DNA from 2 places in the Thermoanaerobacterium thermosulfurigenes genome. Region 2 is predicted to be linked to the other one. Evidence: riboswitches for the same ligand, from Rfam matches in the RefSeq annotation. Region 2 holds a riboswitch; the other holds the start of a gene.
The links. A riboswitch is a leader RNA that binds a small molecule or an ion and turns the genes downstream of it on or off. The one in region 2 is predicted to bind FMN.
Positions count from the first base shown of each region.

Region 1: it holds a riboswitch for FMN, as region 2 does, so the genes downstream of both, ribD (bifunctional diaminohydroxyphosphoribosylaminopyrimidine deaminase/5-amino-6-(5-phosphoribosylamino)uracil reductase RibD) here and HNR52_RS09540 (ECF transporter S component) in region 2, are expected to answer to the same signal.

Region 1 covers NZ_JBPODR010000008.1:1,120-8,545, forward strand. Annotated here, with positions in the region: gene ytvI (sporulation integral membrane protein YtvI) at 1-1,051, shown strand, start outside; gene ribH (6,7-dimethyl-8-ribityllumazine synthase) at 1,095-1,565, opposite strand; gene HNR52_RS04405 (bifunctional 3,4-dihydroxy-2-butanone-4-phosphate synthase/GTP cyclohydrolase II) at 1,589-2,779, opposite strand; gene HNR52_RS04410 (riboflavin synthase) at 2,794-3,414, opposite strand; gene ribD (bifunctional diaminohydroxyphosphoribosylaminopyrimidine deaminase/5-amino-6-(5-phosphoribosylamino)uracil reductase RibD) at 3,423-4,505, opposite strand; FMN riboswitch at 4,569-4,682, opposite strand; gene ilvB (biosynthetic-type acetolactate synthase large subunit) at 4,727-6,382, opposite strand; gene ilvD (dihydroxy-acid dehydratase) at 6,417-7,426, opposite strand, start outside.
Region 2 covers NZ_JBPODR010000025.1:12,515-19,940, forward strand. Annotated here, with positions in the region: gene HNR52_RS09510 (Tex family protein) at 1-533, shown strand, start outside; gene prpE (bis(5'-nucleosyl)-tetraphosphatase PrpE) at 568-1,305, shown strand; gene HNR52_RS09520 (TVP38/TMEM64 family protein) at 1,317-1,994, shown strand; gene HNR52_RS09525 (amidohydrolase) at 2,086-3,243, shown strand; gene argF (ornithine carbamoyltransferase) at 3,271-4,212, shown strand; gene arcC (carbamate kinase) at 4,315-5,259, shown strand; FMN riboswitch at 5,324-5,450, shown strand; gene HNR52_RS09540 (ECF transporter S component) at 5,511-6,095, shown strand; gene tsaE (tRNA (adenosine(37)-N6)-threonylcarbamoyltransferase complex ATPase subunit type 1 TsaE) at 6,220-6,678, shown strand; gene tsaB (tRNA (adenosine(37)-N6)-threonylcarbamoyltransferase complex dimerization subunit type 1 TsaB) at 6,678-7,358, shown strand; gene rimI (ribosomal protein S18-alanine N-acetyltransferase) at 7,375-7,426, shown strand, end outside.

The DNA of each region.
Region 1 (7,426 bases), on a different contig from region 2:
CTCGCGGTATCAAAGCACCATTAGAAATTCAATCGTAATATTGGCAGTTGTACTAAGCTTTTATCTATTTGTGTTCAAGCTTATTCCATTTTTGATGCCTTTTGCAGTAGCATTGTTTTTGGCGATTTTAATTGATCCTGCCGTAGAGTTTTCAGAAAAAAAGCTGAAAATACCAAGAGGATTGTCATCTGCATTTTTTATACTTTTATTGATTGGAATAATTGGTCTTTTAATAAGCCTTTTAGTCACACAGCTTGTATTCGAACTCAATACCTTAGCTGAACACGCACCAAGTTACACAAAAAATTTTGATGTAGTAATATCTGATTTGATAGACAGAATTAGGAGGTATTATGTATCGCTTCCTACAAACATCTCAACTTTTTTAGAAAGCAATCTTCAATCGATTTTAAATAATATATCTGTGTACGCTAAAAACTTCGCAGGATGGATATTAGGCTTGGCAACAAAGCTGCCTAACTTTTTCTTTATGTCAATAATAACAATCGTATCGACGTTCTTTTTAAGCAAAGACAAATGGCTCATATTAAACTTTATAAAAAGACAATTTCCATCAAATTGGGCATTTCACGCTGAAAATATAAAAGGGGATCTTTTTCAAACTTTAATAGGCTTTATAAGGGCTGAAATAACCATAATGTTTATCACTTTTTTAGAAGTTTCCATAGGGCTTACGATAATAGGATTTGATTACGCATTTTTGCTAGGGCTTTTAGTCAGCTTTATAGACATACTGCCTGTTTTAGGATCAGGTTCTGTATTAGTCCCATGGGCATTGTACAATATATTCACAAAAAACTACCTTATTGGAATCTACTTGCTTATCATATATGCCATCGTCACAGTCGTAAGGCAGATGATAGAGCCAAAGATAGTCGGCCAAAGTATAGGCCTTCATCCTCTTGTAACGCTTTTATCCATGTTTATCGGTGCAAGGCTTTTTGGCGGTCTCGGGCTTATAATGGGACCTGTTTTCGTAGTCGTCTTTAAAACATTTCAAAAATCCGGCATAATACCATCATGGAAGTAAAATACCCATCTTAAAAGCGTAATGCTTATAAGATGGGTATTTTTCATAAGCTTTCTATTTCCTTTATCAAATTGGCCATCTCAATTGCTGTAACAGCCGCTTCAAACCCTTTATTGCCTGACTTTGTTCCAGCCCTCATGATTGCCTGTTCAACTGTATCCGTCGTAAGGACTCCAAATATTACAGGCACATCGTAATCTACCGATATTTTTGCTATTCCTTTTGATACTTCATTTGCAACATAATCAAAATGCGGTGTATCACCTCTTATTACAGCACCCAGTGCGATAATCGCATCGTATTTTTTTGATGTGGCCATCTTCTTTGATACAAGGGGTATTTCAAATGCGCCTGGAGTCCAAGCAATGTCAATGCTTTCATCATCAACACCATGTCTTCTTAAAGCATCCAAAGCACCATCCAAAAGTTTATTTGTTATAAATTCATTAAATCTGCTTACAACAATGCCTACTTTTAAGCCATCTCCAATGAGTTTTCCTTCATACTTTTTCAATACAATCTCTCCTTTGCTTATTTTTAAAATGAAGTAAATATGTGGTCAAATTTTTCTTTCTTTGTTTTAAGATATCTTTCATTGTGTCTATTGATTGAAACCTCTATAGGAACTCTTTCTACAATTTTAAGGCCATAACCTGAAATACCAACCAGTTTTTTGGGATTATTTGTCATTATCCTAAGTTTTTTAAGCCCAAGATCCTTCAAAATCTGAGCTCCAATTCCATACTCTCTCATATCAGCCGGAAAACCTAATCTGATGTTGGCATCTACCGTGTCAAGTCCCTCATCCTGTAAATGGTATGCTTTAATCTTGTTTAAAAGTCCTATTCCTCTGCCTTCCTGCCTTAAATACAACAGCACACCTCCTTCTTTGCCAATCTTCTCCATTGCTGCATGAAGCTGATCGCCACAATCACACCTTAATGAACCCATAATGTCACCTGTCAAACATTCTGAATGAACCCTAACCAATGTAGGGTTATGAGACAAACCACCTTTCACCAACGCAACATGTTCTTTACCTGTTAGGATTTCTTCATAACCTATTATCGTGAAATCTCCATACTTTGTTGGCAAATATGCTTCTGCCACTCTTTTTATCAGTTTTTCATTTTTTCTTCTATATTCTATAAGATCAGCGATAGATATTATTTTTAAATTGAATTTTTTCGAAAATTCAATTAACTCTGGGAGTCTGGCCATTTTCCCATCATCTTTTATTATTTCGCAAATTACACCAGCACTTTTAAGACCTGCAAGCCTTGCTAAATCACACGCTGCTTCCGTATGGCCCGCTCTTACTAAAACTCCTCCTTCTTTCGCTTCCAATGGAAATACATGTCCAGGCTTTGTAAAATCATCCGGCATCGATTCATCATCTATAAGCATTTTTATAGTAAGTGCTCTTTCATAAGCAGAAATTCCAGTTTTACAGTTTTTATGATCTACAGATACTGTAAAAGCAGTTTCTTTTTTATCGGTATTATCAAAAACCATCTTGCCAATGTTTAATTTTTTAAGCCTCTCCTCCATCATAGGAACACATACCAATCCACGGCCGTACTTTATCATAAAGTTCACATGGTCACTTGTCACTTTTTCCGCAGCCATAACTAAATCCCCTTCATTCTCTCTATCTTCATCATCGACTACAATGACCATTTTTCCATTTTTTATATCTTCTATTGCGCTTTCAATAGTATCAAACATCTATGAACATCTCCTTATAAATAATTTTCTATTAAAAATTCATCAACGTTTTTCTTCGCCAAAAGCCTTTCTGCATACTTTGAAAGTATGTCAACTTCAATATTTACGGTATCTCCGATTCTTTTTATATTTAAAGTTGTATTGTTATCTGTATGGGGTATAATTGACACTGTAAAGTATGAAGCTGATGATTCTACCACTGTCAAACTTATTCCATCCACAGCAATACTTCCTTTATCAGCCACATATTTTGAATATCTTTCACCAATTTTAATTTTAAATGTCGTCGTGTCGTTTATTTTGTTTTTATCAATTATTGTACCAACGGTATCCACATGACCCGTCACAATGTGTCCATTTAGCCTACCTAATATGCTTAATGCCCTTTCTAAATTGACAATGCTTCCTATCTTTAAACTTACTAAATTGCTTGTTTTAAGTGTTTCATACATTATATCTGATGTAAATAAATCTTTACCTATATTTGTAACCGTTAAGCATACTCCATTTACAGCTACGCTATCTCCAATTCTTACACCATCTAAGACTTTTTTGCACTCTACCGCTATTTTGGTAATATTTCCTCTTTGAATCATCTTGACCTTTCCAACTTCTTCTATAATTCCTGTAAACATCTTAACACCTACTTTTTTATATAACCTTCTATAAGTATGTCATCGTCAAATTTTTTTATATCTATCTTTTCAATCATTATTGCGTCTTTAATCAAAGCAATGCCATCACCTTCCACAGGCGTCAATGAATTGCTTCCACCTATTATTTTGGGAGCAATATAAAACATAACTTTGTCTACTATTCCTTCTTTTAAAGCAGAATAGTTGAGAGTTCCTCCACCTTCTATGAGAATACTATCTATCCCTCTTTCCCCTAACGTATAGATCAATTTATTCAGATGGACTTTATTATCTTTTTTTTCGATTGTAACCACATCAACACCCAAATCCTTCAAAGCTTTCACCTTATCATGTGGCATCATATCTGTTGTAGCTATTAATGTCTTAGCAGATTTATCAATGATGACATTTGCATCTAATGGAATCCTGCCGTGACTATCCACAATAACTCTTAAAGGGTTTTTATATCCTTGCAATCTAACGGTAAGATGTGGATTATCTTTTATAACTGTATTAATACCTACCATTATTGCCATAACGCTACCTCTAACTTTATGGACATACTCCCTTGATTTTTCATTTGTTATCCACTTAGAATCGCCTGTAAAAGTTGATATCTTTCCATCAATTGTCATAGCGGATTTTAATATTACATAAGGTTCTCTACTTGTAATGTACTTTATAAATACTTCATTCAATTTCTCTGCTTCATCTTTTAACAATCCAGTATAAACATTTAAACCAGCTTCTTCAAGCTTTTTAATTCCCCTTCCTGCTACAAGTTCATTTGGATCCTCCATAGCGATAAAAACATTTTTTATGCCTGATTTTATGACAGCATCGACGCAAGGTGGTGTTTTTCCATGATGGCAACATGGTTCCAATGTCACATAAAGCGTGGCTCCATTTACATCTTCTTTAGCGTTTTTTAATGCATTTATTTCTGCATGTGGTCCTCCATAGTATTCATGATAGCCTTCACCTATTATCCTGCCATCTTTAATAATTACAGCTCCTACTAAAGGATTTGGGTTTGTGTGTCCTACACCAAGTTTAGCAAGCTGCAATGCCCTTTTCATGTATTTCTCCATAAAATCACCTCAAAAAATTAGCCCTGAAGCATGTAATACTTCAGGGCATAATGACAATTGCCATTTCGCCTTCTTTCATCCAGACTATACTGTCGGCTCTGGAATCTAACCAGATCTGCCATAAGGCTCGCGGGCTTTACCGCCGGTATGGAATTTCACCAATCCCTGAAGGTTTAATCTTATTTAGTTTCTATAATTATAACATTGATTTTATAAAAATGCTAGTCTATCATCTCTTCAATGGTTCCTCCAGCAGGAATAAATGGCAGAACCATTTCGTCTTTGTCTATGATACACTCTAAAACATAAGGATTGTTGTTTGACAATGCTTCACTAAAAGCATCTGTAAATTCTTCTTTTGTGTAGATCCTTCTTCCAGTTACCCCAAAAGCTTCGGCGACTTTTGAAAAGTTGAGATTCGGATTTAAATCCGTCTGAGAAAATCTTTTATCGTAAAGGAGATTTTGCCATTGTCTAACCATGCCAAGTGTTTGATTGTTGAGGATTATCGTTATAACAGGTATGTTGTACACCGACATCGTTTCAAGTGCATGAATATTCATCCTTATGCTGCCGTCACCTGCAATATTTACCACTCTTTTGTCATCTCGCCCTACTTGTGCACCTATTGATGCAGGAAGTCCAAAACCCATAGTTCCAAGTCCACCAGATGTGACAAATGTCCTTGGCTCTTTGAATTTATAGTATTGAGCCGTCCACATCTGGTTTTGCCCTACTTCTGTCGCTACTACAAGATTGTCTCCTCCAAGCTCTTGAACCCTTTCTACTATCCACTGTGGCTTCAATTTCCCATCGTCTTTATATTTAAAGGACGTTTTATCTTTTATTGATATAAGTTCATGAATCCATTCCCTATTGTCTTTTTCTTTTATCATTGCATTTAAAAGAGACAGGACTTCTTTGATGTCTCCTACTAATGGCACATCGACATCGATATTTTTGCCGATTTCCGCAGGATCGATATCAATGTGAATGACTTTTGCATTTGGCGCCAGACCCCCTGCTTTACCTGCAACTCTGTCGCTAAACCTTGACCCTACTGCAATAACCAAGTCTGATTTATAAACAGCCGTATTGGCATATCTGCTTCCATGCATTCCAATAAGCCCTAATGACAATTCATCATCTTCTGGAAAGCATCCAAGTCCCATAAGCGAAGTAGCTACAGGTATCATGTGCTTTTTAGCAAAATCGTACAAATTCTTTGATGCCTCACTCCATATAACTCCACCACCAGCAAAAATAACTGGCCTTTTGCTTGATGAGATTAACTCTGCTGCCTTTACTAAATCTGATTCTAATACTTGATGTTTCTTTGTTTCAACGTAAAAATCTTTTCGCTTAACAAAGTTTATATCTGCAGTCTGAATGTCCTTCGGTATGTCTACGAGAACAGGACCTGGTCTTCCATCTTTCGCTATAAAAAAGGCTTCTCTCAAAGTGTCCGCTAATTTATCAGGTGATTTCACAATAAAATTGTGCTTTGTCACAGGCATCGTAATTCCTGCAATATCAACTTCTTGAAAAGAGTCCTTTCCTATGAGGCTCGTAGCAACTTGCCCTGTTATAGCAACTATTGGCACAGAGTCCATGTAGGCATTGGCTATTCCTGTGACTAAATTGGTAGCACCAGGTCCTGATGTAGCAAAACACACGCCAACTTTTCCGGTCACTCTCGCGTATCCATCTGCCATGTGGGCAGCCATCTGTTCATGTGTTGCAAGAATATGCCGCAAGTCAGAATTGTACAAAGCATCATAAAGAGGTATGACAGAACCGCCTGGAATGCCAAAAACAACTTCTACTCCTTGCTCTTTTAATACCTCTATGACAACCTGCGAACCTTTTATGATCACGATATGCGCCTCCTTTCATGGAATTTAAGCTTTATCAATCGTCCTTTAAAACCGCACCAGTATTTGCAGATGTGACTAATCTGGCGTATCTTGCCATGTAACCTGTCTTAATGTGAGGCTCAGGCCTTCTAAAATTTTTCCTTCTTTCTTCCATTTCTTCAACGCTTATCTTTAAATTAAGCTTTCTTCCCGGTATATCTATTTCAATAATGTCCCCATCTTTTATCAAAGCGATTTCGCCGCCTTCCATGGCTTCAGGCGACACATGACCTATGCAAGCTCCTCTTGTAGCACCAGAAAATCTTCCATCTGTAATAAGAGCTACATCCTTGTCAAGTCCCATACCGGCAAGTGCTGATGTAGGACTTAACATCTCCCTCATGCCAGGCCCACCTTTTGGACCTTCATACCTTATTACAACAACATCGCCTTTTTGTATCTTGCCATCGTAAATCGCTTTTATGGCCTCATCTTCTGAATCAAAAACTCTCGCAGGGCCAGAATGGTGAAGCATCTCTTTAGACACTGCAGACGCCTTTACTACAGAACCATCCTTCGCTATATTTCCATACAAAATCGCCAAACCGCCTGTATTGCTGTAGGGATCTTCTACTGAGTGTATTACATCATGATTTTTTATCCGTGCATCTTTGAAATTCTCACCAATTGTATCACATGTGACTGTAATGCAATCTGTATTTAAGACTCCTAATTTTGACAGTTCTTTCAATACTGCCTGTATACCGCCTGAGTGGTAGAGATCTTCTATATGATATTTTCCTGCAGGACTTAATTTGCACAGATTTGGAACCTTCTCATTTATTTCATTTATCTTTTCAAGAGGTATATCGACTCCTGCCTCATGTGCAATAGCCTTTAAGTGAAGAACTGTATTTGTAGAGCCTCCTAAAGCCATATCTAAGCAAAAAGCATTTATAAAGGCATCTTCTGTCAAAATATCCCTTGCCTTAATGTCCTTTTCTACAAGCTCTACTATCTTCATTCCTGCTTTTTTTGCAAGTCTTATTCTCTCTGAGTAAACAG
Region 2 (7,426 bases):
GTGCAGGCTTTTTAAGGATATTAAATGGTGACGACATATTCGACTCTACAGGTGTACATCCAGAGCGTTATGAGGTATTGGAAAAACTTCTTTTGAAGTTTGGATATGTTAAGGATAAGTTAGACGCGAAAAGCTTGAGGGATTTTGCTTACAAACTTGAGGAGTATGGACTTTTGAAGTTATCACAAGAATACGACATAGGACTTCCTACGCTTAATGATATTGTAAATGAATTGAAAAAGCCTGGCAGAGATCCTCGAGAAGACCTTCCGAAGCCAATTCTAAGGTCGGATGTAATGACCATCGAGGAGCTTAAAGTAGGGATGGAATTGATGGGAACTGTGAGAAACGTCGTTGACTTTGGGTGCTTTGTAGATATAGGTGTTCATACAGATGGGCTCGTTCACATATCCGAGATGTCTCAAAAGTACGTAAATCATCCTTTGGATGTGGTGTCTGTAGGTGATGTAGTGAAGGTAAGAGTAATTGATGTTGACGTAGAAAGAAATAGAATATCACTTTCAATGAAATAATATATGTATGATATGAATAAGTGGAGGTTTTATATTGACAGCTTATGATGTTATCGGCGATGTTCACGGCTGCTATAAAGAGCTTACAGAATTAATAGATTTACTGGGCTATACATTAAAAGATGGCGTATATTTTCATAAAGATGATAGAAAGCTTGTGTTTTTAGGCGATATTACAGATAGAGGACCTAATTCTGTAGATGTCATTGAGCTTGTGTACAGGAATGTTAAAGCTAAAAAAGCCCTTTACACCCCTGGTAATCACTGCAACAAGCTTTACCGCTATCTTTTAGGACACAATGTAAAAATCATACATGGATTGGAGACAACGATAGATGAGCTAAATGGCTTAAGCGAGAAGCAAAAGAGAATTGTCGCTTCACATTTTAAAGAGCTTTATGAAACGGCTCCAATGTACCTTGTTTTAGACGGTGGCAAGCTTGTTGTGGCACATGCGGGAATTAAGGAAAAATACATAGGCTTTTACGGAAAATACGTAAGGCAATTTGTCTTATATGGAGATATAACAGGTGAAAAAAATCCAGATGGCACGCCAGTAAGGCTTGACTGGGCAAAGGACTATAAAGGCAAACCGATTGTCGTGTACGGCCATACGCCTGTGAAAGAGCCGAGGTTTTTGAATAATACGGTTAACATAGATACAGGGTGTGTATTTGGAGGGAAGCTTTCTGCTTTAAGGTATCCTGAAATGAAGGTATACAGCGTAAAATCTTCGATGCCTTGCGATGAAAGCAGGTTTAGAGATCTTTAGGAGGAAAATAGATGAGGCAAAACAAAAATAAACTTTTTATAAATAGTTTATTAATAGGTGCTTTTGTATTTTTGTTTTTTTGGGTACTATTTCGGTATGGTGATTACCTTACATACCTTTTAAAAGACCCTGCAAAGTTCGAGAATTGGATTTTGGGCTTCGGTGCAAAAGGCGTGTTGGTGTTTATACTTATACAGGTGCTGCAGGTTGTAATATTTATAATACCCGGCGAAGTGGTGCAGGTAGCTGGTGGATACCTTTATGGTGCTGTTTTAGGTTCTCTTTACTCTTTGATTGGCATAACCATTGGCTCTGTTTTGTGCTTTGCCATAGCAAGGCTTTTGGGATATGAGTTTGTGAGGGGTATGATATCAGAGGATAAGCTAAAAAAATTTGACTACATCATAAACAACAAAAAAGGAGAATTGGGACTTTTCATTGTGTTTTTGATGCCTGGCCTTCCAAAAGATGCTTTGTCTTATGTGGCAGGATTAACACCAGTTAAATTTGTAAACTATTTTCTCATAACGGCTTTAGCTCGGCTTCCTGGAATAGTTATTTCCTCATATATTGGTTCGAACATTGAGCATAAAAACTACGTGGTTTCTGCTGTTGTTTCAGCGATAGCGGTTCTTTTGTTTGTCATCGGATTTTTAAATAAAGACAAGATAATCAAAAAGATAAATTAAACTTCCTACTCTGTTTACAAATTTTATCAGTGTAGTATAATATCTTTTAGGTTCTTTTCATTTGAAAAAATTTTAGACGGGGGGTTTTACGGTGTATCTTTTAAAAGGCGGCAAAGTATTGACTATGGCAGGGAAAAATTATGAAAAGGCTGATGTACTTATAGGCGATGGAAAGATATTAGATGTAGGTGAGGAAATAATAGCACCGCTTAATGCGGAAATCATAGATGTATCTGGTTTAACAGTTATGCCAGGCATGATAGATGCTCATTGTCACTTAGGCATGTGGGAAAATGCCGTAGGATTTGAAGGGGCAGATGGAAATGAGGAGACAGATCCTATTACACCACAGTTGAGGGCTATTGACGGCATAAACCCTATGGATAAGTATTTTCAAGAAGCGTACGAGGCAGGCGTGACTACGGCTGTTACAGGCCCTGGCAGTGCTAATGTCATAGGTGGACAATTTGTAGCCATCAAGACTTATGGTAGACGCATCGACGACATGATAATAAAAGAACCTGTTGCAGTTAAAGTGGCTTTTGGAGAGAATCCGAAATCTGTTTACAATGAACAGCACAAGATGCCTATGACCAGAATGGGCATTGCTGCACTGCTTAGACAGGAACTTATAAAGGCTCAAGAGTACATGGAGGACATGGAAAAAGATCCTTCTGATGATGAGAAAAAGCCGGCAAGAGATCTGGGCCTTGAGGCATTAGTTAAAGTATTAAAAAGAGAGATACCTTTGAAGGCGCATGCACATAGGGCAGATGACATCTTTACTGCTTTAAGGATAGCGAAGGAATTTAACGTTGATATAACACTTGATCACTGCACTGAAGGTCATCTTATTGCTGATTACCTTGTTGAGGAAAATGCAAAAGTCATCGTTGGTCCTTCACTTTCTGAAAGATCAAAAGTGGAGCTTTCGAATCTTACCTTTAAGACGCCAGGGATTTTATCAAAAGCAGGGTTGGATGTAGCCATCATGACAGACCATCCTGTCATTCCGCTTAATTACCTTCCGATTTGTGCAGGGCTTGCAGTAAGAGAAGGTATGGATGAGATGGAGGCATTAAAAGCTATTACTATAAATCCAGCTAAGATTGTCGGCATAGATGACAGGGTTGGCAGCATTGAAAAAGGGAAAGACGCAGATATAGCTGTATTTGATGGAAGTCCAATTGAGATAAAGACCAAAACAAAATATGTGTTCGTAAACGGACAATTAGTATTTCAATCATAAATACAATTTGTGATAGGAGGAAAGTAAATGGGATTTAATTTAAAAGGCAGGAGTTTACTATCTTTAAAAGACTATACACCACAGGAGATAAGGTATCTTCTGGACATTTCAAAGCAGGTTAAAGCAGAAAGAAAGGCAGGAATAGTCCATCAAAGGTTTTTAGGAAAGACAATCGCGTTGATATTTGAAAAGCGCTCAACAAGGACGAGATGTGCATTTGAGACAGCTTTTGGTGAGGAAGGAGGACACCCTGTCTTCTTGTCGACAGATGATATTCAGCTTGGGGCGAAAGAATCTATAGAAGACACTGCAAGGGTTCTCGGCAGGATGTTTGATGCCATTGAATTTAGAGGATACAGCCAAAGTACTGTGGAAGCACTTGTAAAGTATTCTGGCGTCCCTGTATACAATGGACTTACAGACGAATACCATCCTACACAGGTTTTAGCTGATTTAATGACGATAGAAGAGGAGTTTGGACATTTAAAAGGCACAAAATTGGTGTTTGTCGGCGATGGAAGGAACAACATGGCAAACACGTTGGCTATTGGCTGTGCCAAAATGGGTATGGACTACGTGATTAATTCACCAAAAGAGCTTTGGCCTCAAGAGGACTACATAAATGAGATTAAAGAAATGGCTGCTGAAAATGGCGGGACATTTACTCTGACGGATGTACCTGGTGAAGGCTTAGAAGGTGCACATGCAATTTACACAGATGTATGGGCATCTATGGGAGAAGAATCAAAACAAAAAGAGAGAGAAATGCTTTTAAGGCCATTCCAAGTGAACGATGAGCTTATGAAAAAGACAAAGAGGTCTGACACGATATTTTTGCACTGTTTGCCTGCTGTAAAAGGTCAGGAAGTCACATACGAAGTAATTGAAGGAAAGCAGTCGAGGGTGTGGGACGAGGCCGAAAACAGAAAGCATACAATTAAGGCTGTCATGATAGCGACGATTCTTTAAAAAAGTCAAGGCAAATTGCCTTGGCTTTTTCACATACTGTTCAAATCGCTAATAAAATGATATAATGTAGAATGTCATTATTTGCGTAAGTAGGAGGATACGATGAAAGGGAAAGTAGTAATTGCGCTTGGGGGAAATGCACTGCAAGACAAGGACATGGTGCCAACAGCCGAATCACAATTGAATACAGTTAGAAAGACGGCGTCGTATATTGCAGACATCATAAAAGAAGGCTATTCTGTCATTGTGACACATGGAAATGGGCCACAAGTAGGAAACATCGTAATACAGAATGAGACAGCGTCTAACATAATACCAGCCATGCCTTTTGATGTATGTGGTGCGGAAAGTCAGGGAATGATAGGCTATATGATTCAGCAATGTTTAGGTGAGGTTTTCAAAGAGAAAAACATACAAAAGGATGTTGCAACAATCGTTACACAAGTTGTTGTAGATAAAGATGATGCTGCATTTTCACATCCTACAAAGCCAATAGGGCCGTTTTACTCTAAGGAAGATGCGGAGCTATTGGAAAAGGAAAAAGGATATCAGATGGTAGAGGACAGTGGAAGAGGATATAGGAGAGTCGTAGCATCACCAGAGCCTAAAGAGATAGTTGAATTAAACACAATAAAGCTTTTGGAGAGAAACGGTGTCGTTGTAATAACGGCAGGTGGTGGAGGAATACCTGTAGTAAGGGAAAATGGCAGCTTAAAAGGTGTGGCGGCAGTGATAGATAAAGATTTGGCATCTGAAAAATTGGCAGAAGATTTAGATGCAGATATTTTATTGATTTTAACCGCTGTAGAAAAAGCGTACATCAACTACAAAAAGCCTGATGAAAAGCCTCTCGATGTAATTTCAAGCTATGATATAGAGAGGTATTTAAATGAAGGCCATTTTGCAGAAGGTTCAATGATGCCGAAAGTCAAGGCTGCAATAAGGTTTGCCAGGTCAAGAAAGGGAAGGCGAGCCATAATTACGTCTTTAGAAAAAGCACATGATGCTTTATCAGGGAATACAGGCACTGTTGTGGTTGACGATTAAAAAATACTTGACAAATTGATATATTTGTGACATTATAGTATTTAGAATTGAATAAACCAGTGGAGAATATCTTCAGGGCAGGGTGAAATTCCCGACCGGCGGTAAGCGTAAGCGAGCCCGCGACCCGCAGATGCGGTGGACTTGGTGAGATTCCAAGGCCGACAGTACAGTCTGGATGGAAGAAGATTTATTTTTGTTGCTTTTATCCTGAAGATGTTTCTTCGGGATTTTTAAATTTGGAGGTGTCATTTATGGAACACAGCAAGACAAAAGTGATTGTGACTGTAGGGTTGCTTTCCGCAATAGCATTTGTACTGATGTACTTAGAATTTCAATTGCCACTATTTCCAGGCTTTTTAAAATTTGATTTTAGCGATATACCACCTCTTTTAGCAGCATTTGCGTTAGGGCCTGTATACGGCATATTTGTGGAGATAGTAAAGAATGTGATACATCTTCCAGTTAGTCAATCTGCAGGTATAGGAGAAGTGGCAAATTTCGTTGTAGGCTCTATTTACGTATTTACGGTTGGTATAATCTATATGAGAAACAAATCTAAAAAGTCGGCATTATTTGCCATGATTTTAGGAACTATTGTCATGGCTGTTGCGGGATCAGTATTAAACTACTATGTATTTTTGCCACTATACCAAAAGATAATGGGTTGGCCATTAAGTGCCATTGTTGGAATGGGAAAGGCGGTAAATAGCCATATAGTTGATTTGAAGACATTGATAGCGTACGGTATTTTCCCATTCAACATCTTGAAAGGCTTTGTAATATCACTAATTACATTCCTCATTTACAAGAAATTATCTCCAATGTTGAAGATGTAGTTATTTAAAATAACGGACAGTGTTCCGTTATTTTTTTGTGTGCTTTTTTATTCAGCCATTAAGCGTTTGTTTTATGGTATACTTGGTATATAATATTTGTATAAATTTCACGGTGGTGTTGCGTATGAAAGTATCTTTTAGGACAAAAAGCTCTGATGAAACAGAAAAGATAGGGTTTAAGTTAGGTGGTTTACTAACAAGAGGAAGTATCGTACTTATATCTGGAGATTTAGGTGTAGGCAAGACAGTTTTGACAAAAGGCATTGCTAAAGGTATGGGTATATACGACTATGTCACAAGCCCTACATTTATGATTGTAAATGAGCATATGGGTGAAATTCCCCTTTACCATTTTGACGTGTACAAGATTGACGACTACATGGAATTATACGATATAGGATATGAGGAGTATTTTTACAGCGACGGTGTTTGTGTCATCGAGTGGCCTGAAAAGATAATGCCTCTTATCCCGGAGGAAAATATATTTATACATATTTCCATGGGTGATTCTTTTGATGAGAGGATAATAGAGATAGAATCACATGGTGCAAAATACGATGAAGTGATTAAGGAGATGAAGTGATGAAAGTACTTGCAATAGATTCATCGTCAAAGACAGCTACTGTTGCTTTAGTTGATGAAAGTGGCTTAATAGGTGAATTTTCCATAAATCATTTGAGACATTCTGTCATATTGATGCCGATGATTGATGAACTTTTAAAAATGGCAGAGACAAAAAAAGAGGAGATAACTCATATAGCTGTATGTGAAGGACCGGGATCTTTTACAGGATTAAGGATAGGTGCTGCTACTGCTAAGGGGTTGGCTCAATCTCTTGATGTGCCAATTGTTGGTGTATCATCCTTAGATGCCCTTGCCTATAACGTAGGAGAATTTAAAGGAATTATCTGCCCTATAATTGACGCGTTAAGAGGAAACGTCTATACAGCTTTTTATAAAGGTGGTAGTGAGATAAGTAGGCTAAAAGATGTGTCGCTGGAAGAATTAGGTGTAGTTATAGACATAGTAAAGGGATACAGTGAGGAAGTTTTATTCGTCGGAGATGGTATTTTGCCATATAAAGACACATTAAAGAGTGCATTGCCTGATGCTATATTTGCATCGCCGATTAACAACATATCAAGGGCGTCATCGGTTGGTATGATGGCACTTAAAAAAATATCAAATGGAGAGATATGCACATATCTTGATTTTAAACCGTATTATGTTAGAAAGCCTGCACCGTTGGAAAATTCTAAATGATCTTTTGGAGGGTTTTATGGATATAAAGATTCGCCCTATGGTAAAAAGCGATATAGATAAAGTCATGG